DNA from 4 places in the Pantoea deleyi genome. Region 4 is predicted to be linked to each of the others. Evidence: predicted binding sites of a transcription regulator. Region 4 holds the regulator's gene; each other region holds the start of a gene.
The links. Region 4 encodes CRP, which controls carbon source genes, mostly activating them, when cyclic AMP is high. Its sites were predicted from a motif close to ATGTGANNNNNNTCACAT; they were not measured.

Region 1 (4,214 bases), 920 kb from region 4:
TATTAACCTGAGCGCCCTGAACAGTAAAAACAGCACGCCCGGCTCCGTCCTCTGGGCGGCGACCAAAGGGGCGGTGGATACGCTGACCCAGGGGCTGGCGCGCGAACTGGGCCCCCGGCATATCCGGGTGAACGCGCTGGCGCCGGGGATGATACTCACAGAGGGTTTACTGGCTGCGAAGAGAATGAGTCCACAGCTGAAGGCGCAGCTGCTGGCTGCAACGCCGCTGGGGCGATTTGGCCTGCCGGAGGATGTGGCGCAGGTTGCGCTGTTTCTGGCGTCGGAAGAGTCCGCCTGGGTCAGCGGCGATCGCGTGACAATCAGCGGCGGGGCCTGACAGGCATAAAAAAAGGGAAGCCAGTGGCTTCCCTTTTTATTACGACAGGATGGCGTTATGCATCGCGACGACGTGGAGCGGCTGCGCCATCTTCACGACGTGGGCCGCGGCCACCTTCACGGTTGAAGCTGCGTCCGCCTTCACGACCACCTTCACGGCGCTCAGAAGAGAAGCGACGACCACCTTCACGGTTACCAGCGCCTGGACCGTTGCGACGATCACCGCCCGCAGGACGACGGTCACCACGGCCTTCGTTTGGCTGTGCATCACCCAGCAGCTGCATATTCATCGGCTTGTTCAGAATACGCGTACGGGTGAAGTGCTGCAGCACATCGCCTGGCATGCCTTTCGGCAGCTCGATAGTCGAGTGGTTGCCAAACAGCTTGATGTTACCGATGTAACGGCTGCTGATGTCGCCTTCGTTAGCGATAGCGCCGACGATGTGACGTACTTCAACACCATCATCGCGACCCACTTCGATGCGGTACAGCTGCATCTCGCCAACGTCACGACGTTCGCGACGTGGACGGTCGCCATCACGGCTATCACGCGGAGAACGCGCTTCACGGCTGTCACGACGGCCATCACGGTCATCACGATCGCGGTATTCGCGACGTGGCGGACGTGGTGCTTCTGGTGGCAGAATCAGCGGACGTTCGCCCTGTGCCATCTTCAGCAGTGCGGCTGCCAGGGTTTCCAGATCCAGCTCATCTTCTGGCTGCATCTTGGTCAGCAGAGCACGGTACTGATCCAGATCGCTGCTCTCCAGCTGCTGCTGGACTTTCGCGGCGAACTTGGCCAGACGGCGCTGACCCAGCAGTTCTGCGTTAGGCAGTTCTACTTCAGGGATCGTCAGCTTCATCGTACGTTCGATGTTGCGCAGCAGACGACGCTCGCGGTTCTCAACGAACAGCAGCGCGCGGCCAGCACGACCGGCACGACCGGTACGGCCGATACGGTGAACGTAAGATTCTGCATCCATCGGGATGTCGTAGTTCACAACCAGGCTGATGCGCTCAACGTCCAGGCCACGGGCCGCAACGTCGGTTGCAATCAGGATGTCCAGACGACCATCTTTCAGGCGCTCCAGCGTCTGCTCACGCAGTGCCTGGTTCATGTCACCGTTCAGAGCCGCGCTGTTATAGCCGCTACGCTCCAGGGCTTCGGCCACTTCCAGCGTGGCGTTTTTAGTACGCACGAAGATGATGGCCGCATCGAAATCTTCCGCTTCCAGGAAGCGAACCAGTGCATCTGTTTTACGACCGTAAGCGGTCCAGTAGCTCTGGCTGATGTCAGGGCGCGTGGTCAGGCTTGACTGAATACGCACTTCCTGTGGATCTTTCATGAAGCGTTTAGTGATGCGACGAATCGCTTCCGGCATGGTGGCAGAGAACAGTGCGGTCTGATGACCTTCCGGGATCTGCGCCATGATGGTTTCAACGTCTTCGATGAAGCCCATACGCAGCATTTCGTCGGCTTCGTCCAGCACCAGGCCGCGCAGGTTAGAGAGATCTAACGTGCCACGTTTCAGGTGGTCAAGCAGACGGCCAGGGGTACCCACAACAACCTGTGGTCCCTGACGCAGTGCGCGCAGCTGCACGTCATAACGCTGGCCGCCGTACAGGGCAACCACGTTCAGGCCGCGCATGTGTTTAGAGAATTCAGTGACTGCTTCAGCAACCTGTACCGCCAGTTCGCGGGTAGGTGCCAGCACCAGGATCTGAGGTGCTTTAACAGCAGGGTCAATGTTGTTTAACAGCGGCAGAGAGAACGCCGCAGTTTTACCACTCCCGGTCTGCGCCATGCCTAACACGTCACGGCCCGCCAGCAGGTGAGGAATACACTCAGCCTGGATTGGGGAGGGCTTGACGTAGCCCATGCCATTCAGTGATTCAAGGATGTCGGCGTTCAGGCCAAGGTCAGCAAAAGTGGTTTGAATATCAGTCATGTAGTACACGTGCCTCTTAGATTGCGGCGGCCAGTCTACATAACTCGTCGTGAAAACTTTCAGTCATTTTCATCAAAAAGTGTGAACCGGCTCAAATTAGAAGTTTTGACGAACAGAAAAGCCCTCATCCTTTAAGATGATGACTTAACGGGTTTTACAGGCAAATTAAGTTCGTCAGCTATTGCTGGTCAGATTCTGATAAATCGTCTTGTGCCTGGCCGAGTTGCGCCAGTTCCAACAATGCGTATCGGTGTTCAACAAAGTTATTGACGTTGTTGGCCACCGCCAGTTTGAACAACGCTTTCGCGTCGTCCTTCTCCCCCAGACTTAGGTAGTACTTACCTAAATAGAAGTTGGTTTCACTGAGATGTTCAGCGAGCGAGGTGTTATCCGTTGCGTCCGCCTTGAGACTTTCCATCAACGCTTTCTCGTTGATATCTCCAAGGTAGAACTCGACAATATTCCATCCCCATTGGTCTCTGACCGCTTTGTCGTAACGCTGTTTTAGCGCGACTTTTGCCTTGTCAGCATCCATCTCACGTTCAACGAGATAGAGCCACAGACTGCGGAAAGGATCGTTAGGATCGTCTTGATAAAACGCCAGCAGATCATCTTGCGCTAACTTGTATCGACCACCGTAATAGAGGGCGATACCACGATTTAAATGCGCATAGTTGTAAGTTGGTTCAAGCTCAAGTACAGAATCGAACGCTTCATAGGCGGCATCAAAGTTGCCCGCCTGCGTTAAGTATATGCCTAAATAGTTAAACACTTCGGGCATATCTGGTCTGATAGACAGCGCTTGCGAAAAATCGTTCCGCGCTAGTGCCCGCAGACCTAAACTATCATACAACACTCCGCGCTCATATAACAGCTGTGCGCGTTCATCATCGGTGAGAGCGCGACTGGCAAGAATTTGTTCCATGCGCGCCAGTATCACTTCCTGCTGCAGTGTGGGCTGTAACGGCACTGCAAGAACTTCGTTCTTACGCCAATTGGAGTTGCTGCATCCTGCCAGCGTCAGAGCTGTCGCAACAAAACACCAGCGCAGAAAAGGCTTCATTTCCCACTCCCGAATACAAACATTGGGATAACCATCCTGTCATCCGCCTGCCCTGCACAAGGATTCCCGCCCTCGCGATGATACAAACGCCCCTCTCTGCCAGGCAGAGAGGGGCAAATCAGCAACGATTTATTCCGCGTCAGGCGTGGTCACCGCTGCAGCGTCTTCAGTCTGCGGCTTAGATTCTGTCGCTTCTTTGATGCTCAGACGTACGCGGCCCTGGCGGTCAACTTCCATCACCTTCACCGGTACTTCCTGACCCATCTGCAGGTAGTCGGTCACTTTCTCAACGCGCTTATCCGCGATTTGTGAAATGTGAACCAGACCTTCTTTACCGCCGCCGATAGCCACGAAGGCACCGAAGTCAACGATACGGGTCACTTTACCACTATAGATGCGGCCAACTTCGATCTCAGCCGTAATCTCTTCGATACGACGAATCGCTTCTTTCGCTTTCAGACCGTCGGTCGCAGCGATTTTCACGGTACCGTCATCTTCGATTTCGATCGTTGTGCCGGTCTCTTCGGTCAGTGCACGAATCACTGAGCCGCCTTTACCGATCACATCTTTGATCTTGTCAGAGCTGATTTTGATGGTGTAGATGCGTGGCGCAAATTCAGAAATCTCAGTGCGTGGCGTGCTGATAGCCTGTTCCATGACGCCCAGAATGTGCAGACGCGCACCCTTGGCCTGGTTCAGCGCTTCCTGCATGATTTCACGCGTGATGCCTTCGATTTTGATATCCATCTGCAGCGCGGTGATACCTTCACGGCTACCGGCTACTTTGAAGTCCATGTCGCCCAGGTGATCTTCGTCGCCCAGGATGTCTGACAGAACAACAAACTTCTCATCTTCTTTCACCAGGC
Region 2 (4,214 bases), 680 kb from region 4:
CTGCGCAATCGCACGCTGCCAGGCAGCACGCTGCTGCACGGTGTTCAGCCACGTCTGGGTGGCGGGCATCTGATCGAGTCCGGCGCGCTGGGCCAGCGCCAGCAGCGGGAAGCTCATCTGGATATCCGCAATGGTGAGATGCGGGCCGGCAAACCAGGGATGGTTCGCCAGATGCTGTTCGATCATCGCCATATGCGGCTTAAGCTGTTTATCCAGAAACGCCTTCTGCACCCCTTTACCAAAGGCCGCGCCTACCGGCCGCAGCAGCCAGGGCACCGGCTTTTTCCCCATCTGCCCGAAGATTAATTTCATCACCAGCAGCGGCATCAGGGAGCCTTCGGCATAGTGCAGCCAGTAGCGGCACTGCAACCGCGACGCCTCATCATTCACCTTCAGCCGGAACGTCTGGTCATATTTCTCTTCAAGGTATTCGAGAATGGCACCGGATTCGGCGACTACCTGATTACCATCGGTAATGACCGGCGATTTCCCCAGCGGATGAATTTTTTTCAGCGCCGCCGGGGCCAGCATGCTCGGCTCGCGCTGATAGCGTTTGATCTGATAAGGCACTTCAAGCTCTTCCAGCAGCCACAGCACCCGATGTGAGCGCGACTTCTCAAGATGGTGAACGGTGATCATCGTGATTCCCTGTGTGTTGACCTCCCCACAGTATAGACGTCACTCACCTTCCGGATGTCGGTCATCCTGTTCGGGATCGAGCAGCACGGCCCCGGAACCCTGCTGGCCCAGCCGGTCGCCAGGGTTGCGCAGCGGGCAGTCGCGCATCGACAGACAGCCGCAGCCGATGCAGCCATCCAGATCGTTGCGCAGGCGGGTCAGGGTTTCGATCCGCTTGTCCAGCTCTTCGCGCCAGTGCTGCGTCAGCGCATCCCACTCCGGCGTCGACATGCGCTTGTTGGCCGGAATGTGGTCCAGACTCTCGCTGACCGTCGCCAGCGGAATACCGATGCGCTGCGCAATCTTGATAATCGCAACGCGGCGCAGGACGTCACGACTGTATCGCCGCTGATTACCGCTGTTACGGGTGCTGAAGATCAATCCTTTCGATTCGTAGAAGTGCAGCGCAGAGACCGCAACGCCGCTGCGGCGCGCCACTTCACCCGGCGTTAAGACCGGTTTTGGATAGTTGCGTTCTTTTTTCATCTCAGCCTTTACCTCAAGTTAACTTGAGGAATTATACTTCTTCTCCATCTGAACGACTAAACTTCCGTTACCTCTTTATTACACACCAGAAGGATGAGGCCATCATGCAAGAAGAGATCATTCATTCCCTGACGCACTGGATTGACCAGAACCTTGATAAGAGCCTGTCGATTGACGAAGTGGCCGCGAAGTCAGGCTATTCGAAATGGCACCTGCAGCGTATGTTCCGTTCCGTAACGAAACAGACGCTGGGTGGCTATATTCGTGAACGCCGTCTGACGCTGGCCGCAGAAGCGCTGTCGCAGACGCAGCGCCCGGTTTTCGATATCGCGATGCAATATGGTTATGACTCGCAGCAGACCTTCTCCCGGGTGTTTCGTCGTCAGTTTTCGCAGACGCCGACGGCCTACCGTCACACCATGCGTCGTCAGGCCATTCAGCGCCCTCGCCTGCTGAGTTTTGGCTGCAACGACACGCTGAACAGCTTTACCCAGCGCACCACCGGCGAGTGCTGCCCGGTCCGCTGATTTCCGGATGCGCCTGCCCGGGCGCATCCCTCTGATTTCTCCCGTTTATCCCGCCGCTGTTCATTTCCTGCCCGCGCAATGAGTCAAATTTTGTTCAAAATTTAAAATCGGGTGATATAATGTGACCCAAGTCACACTTTGAACCTGGTTTGACGGCGCAAAAGTCTTTCCTGACACGCTTTTCCGCCGCCGGTGATGTCCGCAGATTGTCAGGGATACTTACTGATATTGAGGTCCGGCCGATGGCTACGTTAACCGCCAGTTTTCTTGTTATGCGTTGGGAGTTGCTGAGCGCAGTCATGATGTTTTTTGCCAGCACCCTGAAAACCAAACTTCGTCAGGATAGCCGTCACGTGATGGCCTTTATGTGTGGCGGAATTGGTTTAGGCATGACCTGCTGGTTTGTGACCGGACTGATGGGCATTACGCTGAGCATGGATAATGTGCATAACTTCCTGGCCATCTCAAAGCATGCCTTTATCGAGGCGATGAGTCAGGCGCCTGCCGACTGGCCGATGCCCTGATTTCGGCGCATAAAAAACCCCGCGAAGCGGGGTTTTTTATATTGCTGTGTGTGCTTAAATTTTCTTCAACATGGCAGGGATATTAACATCCTGCACTGTCACGCCCGGGCTCTGCGTTCCGCGACGGTCCTGAATCCACATATCTCCCATCATCTGATTTAAACCGCGATCCAATCCGGTCACCAGTCCTGCACCTGGGGTGAAGGTCAGTTCGCCAAAGTAGATCTGTTCGTCATGGATGTACCAGTCCACACGCACATAGTCGAAATCACTGGCCAGTTTCTTGCTCAGTTCCAGCGCATGCTCCAGCGACGGCATGATTGGCGAGACATCCAGACCGGTGTCACGAATCTTGTGATACGCCTCGCTGAGGTTGTTCACATAGAAATTCATCGACAGCAGCGGCTGACAGCGGTTGTAGATCACCTGCAGCACATATTCGAATTTGCCATCGCGCTTGTTGAACATATGGAACTTGTAATCGATCGGCGCGCTTTTGCCATCACCGATGTACTTCTCCACCAGAATGCGTGGCTTGATGTAGCGATAGTGGATCTCACGCGCTTCGTTGGCGAAGTCGGTCTTCAGCCAGCGGTAGCAGTCGTGAATAATCTGCTGCTTGCGCAGCGCGTCCGGCTCTTCCAGCAGAATTTCCACCATGTTGGAGGCGTGGTTCGGCTTAATCACCGTGCCTTTCCAGCAGGGTAAGCTGTTGAGCGTGGTCGGGTCCGTGGTTTCGTGAACCAGCGGGATCAGGTATTCATTACCGATTTTCTCAGCAATGAATTCGCGCACCGAGTATTTATCTGACAGGCGACCGTAGTTCTGGTAGTCACCGAAGATAAACTTACGGTACAGCACCTTCTCGTTGAACACTTTTGGCTGACGCAGATTGGGCAGCTTTCTGAACTTGTGGAAGTAGTAGATGCGGTCCTGATACGCCCAGGGCATCTTCTTGATAAAGTACTGCACACTTCTTCTGAGTTCTTCTTTCAACTTGAGCATATCTGACCTCATTTGTAGGTTTTGTAGTTGAGTGAGGAAACCTGAATCTTTTGAATGACGCCGTTTTTAAAGAAGTAATTCATTACGGTCAGGGACAAAAGCTCTGAAAGGAAAACGCTCCACGCGGCCCCCATGATGCCGTGGCCCTGAATCAACCACCACGAAAGCGGCAGACTGATGACCATAAGGCAGATGATTTTCCTCAGCAGGTAGTTGAATCCTCCCTCTTTAACCATGTAGCGATACGCTACCGTCCCCATTGCCGAAAAGCTGGTCGCTATCGACAGCAACGTAATGAGACTTCCTGACTGTGTGTATTCCGGCCCGTACAACGCAATGATGATCCGCTCGCCGTAAAGCGAAATAACCAGCAACATCAACAGGGAGACAGCCATAACATAGCCATTGAGCCGGGCAGCCAGCTTAATGGCGACCTCGCCGCGCTCCCTGAAAATTTCAGTGAAGCAGGAGGTGATAAGCGCCACCGGGATAAAAATCCAGGAGGCGGAAATGGTATTCGCCGCCGCAAACAGGCCCAGATCGCGCGCAGGTGCGGTGCCGGCCAGGAACATCTGAGCGGCTTTAACCTGCACAGAGATAAAGATGCTGGAGATCGCCAGCGGCAGTCCGGCATACATCAGATAGCGCAGATAGGCGGTGCGCTTCTCGCGCGGCGGCATCTGATCCTGATGCTCCTGATAGAAGTTGCGGCGTTTAATCAGGTAAGGCACCAGCGTCACGGCCACGATTGACAGCGTCAGCCAGAGCGGATTCAGACGCAGCCAGGCGATGGTGAAGCTGATGGCGAAACTCAGCAGCATCCCCACGGCGTTGGCGATCGTGTTCAGGCGCGAGGCAAGCCGGGCGTTGTTATAGACGCTGAAGGTGTCCTGGGTAACAAACACCGAGGCCACAAATGAGGCCAGTGCAAATGCCAGGAAGTTTTCCTGCATGTTGTACCAGACCCAGATTAAGACTGGCACCGATGTCGCCA
Region 3 (4,214 bases), 440 kb from region 4:
CGATCTGCTGACCTTTTACCTGCGGAATGGCCGCGACCAGCGTCTGATAGATGGTGTCGCCGCCGGGCGCTTCACCGACGCCGGTGTGTCCGGCGCTATCGGTGAGCACCACCAGGTTACGGGTGAAGCAGGCGTTGTGCGCGCCGCCAATGTTAAGCAGCATGCTGTCGTAGCCCGCGACCGGAATGACCTGCATCGCCGTGATTACCGGTGAGCTTTGTGTGTTCATGAGGCGTCCTTACCGGTCCAGGGTTTCAGTTCGACACGCCTGATGTCACCGGCGATCACCAGGAAGCTGAATGCGGCGACAAAGGCATGGATGCCGACGTAGAGCAGCGCCCCTTCAAAGGATCCGCTGGTGGCAATGATGTAGCCGATGGCGATAGGCGTCACGATGCCGGAGAAGTTACCGAACATGTTGAACAGACCGCCGCTCAGGCCGCTGATCTCTTTCGGTGCCGTATCCGCCATCACCGCCCAGCCCAGCGCGCCAATGCCTTTGCCGAAGAACGCCAGCGCCATAAAGAACACCACCATCCATTCGGTGTCGGTGTAGTTACACATCACCATCGAAATAGAGAGCAGCATGCCCAGCACAATAGGGGTTTTCCGCGCGATATTCAGCGAACCGGTTTTGCGCATCAGCCAGTCGGAGATCACCCCGCCCAGCACGCCGCCGAGGAAGCCACACACCGCCGGAACCGAGGCAACGAAGCCCGCTTTCAGGATCGACATGCCGCGCGCCTGCACCAGATAGACCGGGAACCAAGTGATAAAAAAGTAGGTTAAGGCGTTAACACAATACTGACCGAGGTAGATCCCCAGCATCATGCGGGAAGTGAGCAGCTGCTTGATCTGAAACCACTTCTCACTCCAGCTTATTTTGCGGGTCTCTTTTCTGGCGTCCATGTTGATCAGCGCACCGCCCTGCTCCATGTACGCCAGTTCGGCTTTATTGACGCCGGGATGGTCATTAGGATCGTGGATCACCTTCAGCCAGATGAAACTGAGGATGATGCCCAGCCCGCCCATAAACCAGAACACATGCGCCCAGCCCACTTCGGAGACCAGCCAGCCCATGATGGGCGCGAAGATCACAGTGGCGAAGTACTGTGCCGAGTTGAAGATCGCCACGGCCGTGCCACGCTCCTGCGCCGGGAACCAGGCCGCCACGATGCGGCTGTTGCCGGGGAAGGAGGGCGCTTCGGCCAGACCGACCAGGAAACGCAGAATGAACAGCGACATGACGATGCCAAAGCCGCTGAAGATATCGACGAAGCCCTGCAGCAGGGTGAACAGCGACCAGGTGAAGATGCTCCAGAAATAGACCCGTTTCGATCCGAAGCGGTCGAGCAGCCAGCCGCCCGGGATCTGACCGATCACATAAGCCCATGAGAAGGCAGAGAAGATATAGCCGAGTCCGACTGAATCCAGGCCGATATCTTTAGACATCGCCGAACCGGCAATGGAAATGGTGGCGCGGTCACCGTAGTTGAATGAGGTGACGATAAACAACATCACCACAATCCAGTAACGGGCGTTGGTGCGTTTCTGCACCGTTTCCGCGGTCTGGCTGAAACTATTCATGATGCACTCCTGAAATATAGCGTGAGCTACATTCGCTCTGACTGCATACACATCGCGTTGGGTATCAGAGAGAAGTTGGGTTAAACACGGCGATTTTTTGTTCTGGCAAACCTTTATTTATTCACCCGGCGTCTGGCGAATGCGGCGATTCAGGCGCCCTGTCGCCTTTTCCGGATGAGTAATACGTCGTGACAGATAACCTGACTTTGGCTAACGGGACTCAGTATAGGAACAGCCTGCGGCCAGCACATTGGCGCATTGCCCTGGAATAACGAAGGTGTGGAAGGGATTCTCTTGCGGATGCACAAAAGCCTGCGGGATGGCTCACGAAAGTGCGTTTTTCATCGTCGATCAGCGCCTCTGGTAACGCTTTCCCCCGCTGTTTGTGAGGGTCTTCACTTGCTTTTGGATAACCGACCCAAAACCAGGGAATGAATCTCCTGAATGGTGGACATTTGCACAATGCGCGCTCCGGCGCTGCTCCTTATACTGAAGCTGGCAAACCCCGTGTGACAGGTCAAATCATTACAGCGTGCCGCATCACGCCGGCACGACAGAGGTAAGGTAAGCGATGAATCCTAAAACAGATGAACGACCGCTCTATATCAAAGTCCATGAGCACGACAACGTGGCCATTGTGGTAAACAGCCTGGGTCTGCCCGCCGGAACCCGGTTTGCTGACGGGCTGACGCTGACGGAGCATGTGCCACAGGGTCACAAGGTAGCGCTGAGTGCAATCCGCCAGGGCGAGGCGATCCTGCGTTATGGCGAAGTGATTGGCTATGCGCTGCGGGATATCGCTCAGGGGAGCTGGATTGATGAGTCGCTGGTCGCGCTGCCGGATGCCCCGCCGCTGGCCAGCCTGCCGCTGGCCACACAGGTGCCGCCTGCCCTGCCGCCGCTGGAGGGCTATACCTTCGAGGGCTACCGCAATGCGGATGGCAGCGTCGGCACGCGCAATCTGCTCGGCATAACCACCAGCGTGCACTGCGTGGCGGGCGTGGTCGATCATGTCGTACAGATTATTGAGCGGGAGCTGCTGCCGCGTTATCCCAACGTAGATGGCGTGGTCGCCCTGAATCACCTCTATGGCTGCGGCGTCGCAATCAACGCGCCCGCGGCGGTGGTGCCGATTCGCACTATTCATAACCTGGCGCTGAACGCCAATTTCGGCGGCGAAGTGATGGTCGTCGGCCTGGGCTGTGAGAAGTTACAGCCGGAGCGTCTGCTGACCGGCACCGCTGACGTGCAGGCGATCTCACTGGACGACAGCGACATCGTGCGTCTGCAGGATGAAAAGCTGGTGGGTTTCGGTGCGATGGTACAGGAGATCCTGCAGGTCGCGGAGCGGCATCTTCAGCGGCTGAATCAGCGCCAGCGCGAAACCTGCCCCGCGGCCGAGCTGATTGTCGGCATGCAGTGTGGCGGCAGCGATGCGTTCTCCGGCGTGACGGCCAACCCGGCAGTGGGCTTTGCCTCCGATCTGCTGGTGCGCTGTGGCGCAACGGTGATGTTCTCGGAAGTGACCGAGGTTCGCGATGCGATTCATCTGCTGACGCCGCGGGTAATCAATCAGGAGGTCGGTAAGCGCTTGCTGGAGGAGATGGCCTGGTATGATGACTATCTCGACCAGGGACAGACCGATCGCAGTGCGAACCCGTCGCCAGGCAATAAAAAGGGCGGACTCGCCAACGTGGTGGAAAAGGCGCTTGGCTCTATTGCCAAGTCGGGCCGCAGCGCCATTGTCGAAGTGCTCTCACCCGGCCAGCGCCCCACGCGACGCGGCCTGATCTATGCGGCGACCCCCGCCAGCGATTTTGTCTGCGGTACGCAGCAGCTGGCCTCCGGCATTACCCTGCAGGTCTTTACCACGGGCCGCGGAACGCCCTATGGCCTGGCGGCGATCCCGGTGATTAAGATGGCGACACGAAATGCGCTGGCTGAGCGCTGGCACGATCTGATGGATATCAATGCCGGGACGATCGCCACCGGCGAAGAGAGTATTGAACAGGTGGGCTGGCGACTGTTTGAACTGATTCTGGATATCGCCAGCGGCCGCAAGCAGACCTGGTCCGATCGCTGGGGGATCCGTAATCAGCTGGCGGTATTTAATCCGGCGCCGGTCACCTGATCGTGCGGCGCCCGGGCCGGGCTTATCTGCGGACGGCCAGCCGCGATAAGCCTGGCGGCGGCGTCAGAGCTGTGCCCCCCAGGCCTCAACCCAGGGCGAGGTGACCACTTCCGGCTCCGGATTTTCCGTGGCATCCACCAGCAGCGTCTCGCCAACCCGCTGTGCGCCCTGCTCCTGCAGCAGCGCATCGAAGGCTTTGCCCGCGCCACAAAAATGCTCATAGCTGCTGTCACCCAGCGCAATTACGCCATAGCGCAGCGCAGGCTGATGTCCCAGCTTATCTTTAATCGCGTGGAACAGACCGGAAAGGGTGTCGGGAAAATCGCCCTGACCGGTGGTCGAGGTGATGATCAACGCCACATCGTGACTAAACGCCTGCCAGTCGGCCAGCGTCGCATCCTCAAACAGGGTCACGCTGTGTCCCTGCTGCTGCAGAATCGGTTCCGCCTCTTCCGCCGCCAGCAGCGCATTGCCGTATACCGTGCCTACAAAAATG
Region 4 (4,214 bases):
AGCCTGAAATGTGGCTGGAACAGCGCATCCCTCAGTGGATCGCCCCTTTTCTGGATAACTGATCTCGTGATTATTCCCTGGCAACAGGTCTCGCCTGAGACCCTTGAAAACCTGATTGAAACCTTTGTGCTGCGCGAAGGCACAGACTACGGCGAGCAGGAGCGCAGCCTGCTGGACAAAGTGGCGGATGTACGACGCCAGCTGGAAAGCGGTGAAGTGGTACTGGTGTGGTCGGAACTGCATGAATCGGTCAATATTATGCCGCGCAACGCCTTTCATGGCTGATGCGCCTGCTGCCATTTCATGCTAACAATGCCTGTTACCCGATCTCACAGGGAGCTTCTCTATGTCTGCACGTCATCCTATTATCGCGGTGACCGGTTCCAGCGGTGCAGGAACCACCACCACCAGCCTCGCGTTTCGCAAAATCTTTCAGCAGCTTGATCTTCGTGCGGCGGAGCTGGAAGGCGACAGTTTTCACCGTTTTACCCGTCCTGAGATGGATATGGCGATTCGTAAGGCGCGCGATTTAGGACGTCACGTCAGCTACTTCGGCCCCGAAGCCAATGACTTTGGCCTGCTGGAGCAGAGCTTTAAAGAGTATGGCTATAGCGGACAGGGGCAGTCGCGCAAATATCTGCACACCTACGATGAGGCGGTGCCGTGGAATCAGGTACCGGGTACCTTTACGCCGTGGCAGCCGCTGCCGCAGAACACCGATATTCTTTTCTATGAGGGGCTGCACGGCGGCGTGGTGACGGCGCAGCACAACGTGGCGGAGCAGGTCGATCTGCTGGTTGGCGTGGTGCCGATTGTTAACCTTGAGTGGATCCAGAAGCTGGTGCGCGATACCGGCGAGCGCGGCCATTCCCGTGAGGCGGTGATGGACTCGGTGGTCCGGTCGATGGAGGATTACATTAACTTCATTACGCCCCAGTTCTCCCGCACCCATATCAACTTCCAGCGCGTCCCGACCGTGGACACCTCCAACCCGTTCGCCGCCCGTGCCATCCCGTCGCTGGATGAGAGTTTTGTCGTGATTCACTTTCAGGCGCTGGAAGATATCGACTTCCCCTATCTGCTGGCGATGTTGCAGGGCTCCTTTATCTCGCACATCAATACGCTGGTGGTGCCGGGCGGCAAAATGGGTCTGGCGATGGAGCTCATTATGGGCCCGCTGGTGAAACGGCTGATGGAAGGCAAACGGATAGAGTAAGGGGCCAGGAAAGCGCTCTTCAGACGGTTTAAAAACCAGAGCAGGCAATGTTATCGCAGCGGATAAGCTTAACTCGCTGAGCAGGCTTCAGGAAGCAGACGTCCGGTAGCCGCATCCGGTTTCAGTCAGGCCGCGATAGACAACCGCGGGCAGAAAGCATCTGGCCGTAACAGAAAAGTTCAGCAGGCAGGGAAGAGCGTCAGAAGCGGAAAGTGTCCCGCGCCAGGAGGGCGCGGGCAGAGCATGCCATAAAGGGCGGACGTTGCGGCTTTACCGATCTGACCCGCTTCGCTGCGCCATCACTGTCTCAACGCAGACTCTCTGCGATGCTAAGGTCTGACAACAGACTACCGGCAACCTCAAACACCGATGACGGTTACAGCGCGATCACTTCGTAGCTGTGCGTGATCGTCACGCCTTTGCCCAGCATGATGGCGACCGAGCAATATTTTTCCGCCGAAAGATCCACCGCGCGTGAGACCGCTTTATCCTGGAGCGCTTTGCCACTGACGATAAAATGCAGGTTGATGTGCGTAAAGATTCGCGGCGCCTCTTCACGACGTTCTGAGGTCAGTTTTACTTCACAATCAGCCACATCGTTGCGGCCTTTTTGCAGAATTGAGACCACATCGATCGCGCTGCATCCGCCCGCCGCCATCAGCACCATCTCCATTGGGCTGGGCGCTTTATCCCCTGAATTACCATCCATCAGGATCTGATGGCCGGATGAGGATTCTCCGAGGAATGTCAGCCCTTCTACCCACTTCACTCTTGCCTGCATGTTTTTTGCTCCGGAATACACTGTTTTGCCGCCAGAGTACGCTTTCCCCTGGTAAACAGCAATCCGGAGAAATCCGCCCGTAGCTGAAGCGAGACAACAGAAGACAGTCGGCTAAAGCTGTGCTACAAACAGTGCTGAAAATATTTTTCGTCACCCGATGACGAAGCCGGGAAGAATGATGCGCACTGCGCCTGATGCGGCCCGAATAATTTCCTGAAATGGAAAACGCTTGAAGCTTTCACCGCCTGACAGGGAAAACTGCCCCCTGTATTTTGGGCACGATTACAACAGAGGATAATAGCGAATGGTTCTCGGCAAACCGCAAACAGACCCTACACTCGAATGGTTCCTGTCCCATTGCCATATTCACAAGTATCCATCCAAAAGTACGCTGATTCATCAAGGTGAAAAAGCAGAAACGCTTTACTACATCGTGAAAGGTTCCGTCGCGGTTCTGATTAAAGATGAAGAAGGCAAAGAGATGATTCTTTCCTACCTGAATCAGGGTGATTTTATTGGTGAGCTTGGCCTGTTCGAAGAAGGCCAGGAGCGCAGCGCCTGGGTACGTGCGAAAAGCGCGTGTGAAGTGGCAGAGATTTCGTATAAGAAATTCCGTCAGCTGATCCAGGTGAACCCTGACATCCTGATGCGACTCTCGTCGCAGATGGCGCGTCGCCTGCAGGTCACGTCCGAAAAAGTGGGTAACCTCGCTTTCCTCGACGTTACCGGACGCATTGCACAGACCCTGCTTAACCTGGCGAAACAGCCAGATGCCATGACGCATCCCGACGGCATGCAAATTAAAATTACGCGTCAGGAAATTGGCCAGATTGTAGGGTGTTCACGTGAAACCGTGGGCCGTATTCTGAAGATGCTGGAAGATCAGAACCTGATCTCTGCACACGGCAAAACCATCGTCGTTTACGGCACCCGCTGATTCCTGTCACCCACGGCGTGATGGCAACATCACGCCGTTATTGTTTGTGCTGAGCCGATGTGGCGTCGAATAATCTACCATCCTGAAGTGAACTACGCCCTGCGGCAAACGCTGGTGCTCTGCCTGCCGGTGGCGCTGGGCTGGCTGGCTGGCGACCTGCAAAAGGGTCTGCTCTTCTCACTGGTGCCCGCCTGCTGCAACATCGCCGGTCTGGATACGCCGCATAAACGCTTCTTCAAACGCCTGATCGTCGGTGGCAGCCTGTTTGCCCTCGGCAGCTTCCTGATCCAGTGGCTCACCCTGCAGGCGGTGCCGCTGCCGCTGATCCTGTTTATTATGCCGCTGCTGCTCGGCGTAACCGGGGAGATCAGCCCGCTGCATGGCCGCCTGCTGCCCGGCACCCTTATCGCCGCCATCTTTACCCTGAGCCTGATCGGGCGCATGCCGATCTATGTTCCGCCGCTGCTCTATATCGGCGGTACGCTCTGGTACGGGCTGTTTAACTGGTTCTGGTTCTGGCTCTGGAAAGAGCAGCCGATGCGCGAGAGCCTGAGCCTGATCTACCGCGAGCTGGCCAACTACTGCGACGCCAAATATACCCTGCTGACGCAGCTGACCGATCCGGAGAAGGCCCTGCCGCCGCTGCTGGCTCGTCAGCAGAAGGTGGTCGATCTGATCAACACCTGTTATCAGCAGATGCACATGCTGTCGGCCAGCCGCGACCACAGCCACAAGCGGCTGACGCGCGCCTTTCAGGTGGCGCTGGATCTGCAGGAGCATATCTCGGTCAGCCTGCATCGGCCGGAAGAGGTGCAGAAGCTGGTCGAGCAGAGCCATGCCGAAGCGGTGATCCGCTGGAATGCCAAAACCATCTCGGCCCGGCTGCGGGTGCTGGCGGATAACATCCTCTATCACCGGTTACCCGAGCGCTTCGCGATGGATAAACAGCTCGGCGCGCTGGAGAAAATCACCTGGCAGCATCCCGACAATCCGGTGGGGCACTTCTGCCTCTATCACTTCAACCGGATTGCCCGGGTCCTGCGCACGCAGAAACCGCTCTATCAGCGCGACCTGATGGCCGATCGCCAGCGTCGTCTGCCGCTGCTGCCCGCCCTGCGCAGCTATCTCTCGCTGCGCTCCTCGTCGCTGCGTACCGCCGGACGCTTTGCGGTCATGCTGATGCTGGGCAGCGCGCTGGCGCTGTTCTTCAACATTCCCAAGCCCTACTGGATCCTGATGACCATTATGTTCGTCAGCCAGAACGGCTACAGCGCCACCCG

Region 1: yrbN (protein YrbN) is a predicted target of CRP. The motif match lies at 2,365-2,382, and genes of this name have one in related genera.
Region 2: J1C59_RS17520 (YjcB family protein) is a predicted target of CRP. The motif match lies at 1,811-1,828, and genes of this name have one in related genera.
Region 3: garD (galactarate dehydratase) is a predicted target of CRP. The motif match lies at 1,971-1,988, and genes of this name have one in related genera.

What each region holds. Positions count from the first base shown of each region.
Region 1 covers NZ_CP071405.1:3,486,061-3,490,274, forward strand. The annotation lists gene J1C59_RS16360 (SDR family NAD(P)-dependent oxidoreductase) at 1-337, shown strand, start outside; gene J1C59_RS16365 (DEAD/DEAH family ATP-dependent RNA helicase) at 393-2,285, opposite strand; gene yrbN (protein YrbN) at 2,302-2,358, opposite strand; gene nlpI (lipoprotein NlpI) at 2,464-3,348, opposite strand; gene pnp (polyribonucleotide nucleotidyltransferase) at 3,478-4,214, opposite strand, start outside.
Region 2 covers NZ_CP071405.1:3,723,873-3,728,086, forward strand. The annotation lists gene J1C59_RS17505 (glutathione S-transferase family protein) at 1-639, opposite strand, end outside; gene soxR (redox-sensitive transcriptional activator SoxR) at 679-1,164, opposite strand; gene soxS (superoxide response transcriptional regulator SoxS) at 1,266-1,691, shown strand; gene J1C59_RS17520 (YjcB family protein) at 1,934-2,215, shown strand; gene J1C59_RS17525 (ATP-grasp fold amidoligase family protein) at 2,270-3,220, opposite strand; gene J1C59_RS17530 (oligosaccharide flippase family protein) at 3,229-4,214, opposite strand, start outside.
Region 3 covers NZ_CP071405.1:855,419-859,632, reverse strand. The annotation lists gene J1C59_RS04180 (enolase C-terminal domain-like protein) at 1-229, opposite strand, end outside; gene J1C59_RS04175 (MFS transporter) at 226-1,587, opposite strand; gene garD (galactarate dehydratase) at 2,159-3,718, shown strand; gene J1C59_RS04165 (flavodoxin) at 3,782-4,214, opposite strand, start outside.
Region 4 covers NZ_CP071405.1:417,755-421,968, reverse strand. The annotation lists gene J1C59_RS01930 (hydrolase) at 1-62, shown strand, start outside; gene J1C59_RS01925 (YheU family protein) at 67-285, shown strand; gene J1C59_RS01920 (phosphoribulokinase) at 347-1,216, shown strand; gene J1C59_RS01915 (OsmC family protein) at 1,593-1,997, opposite strand; gene crp (cAMP-activated global transcriptional regulator CRP) at 2,302-2,934, shown strand; gene J1C59_RS01905 (YccS/YhfK family putative transporter) at 2,992-4,214, shown strand, end outside.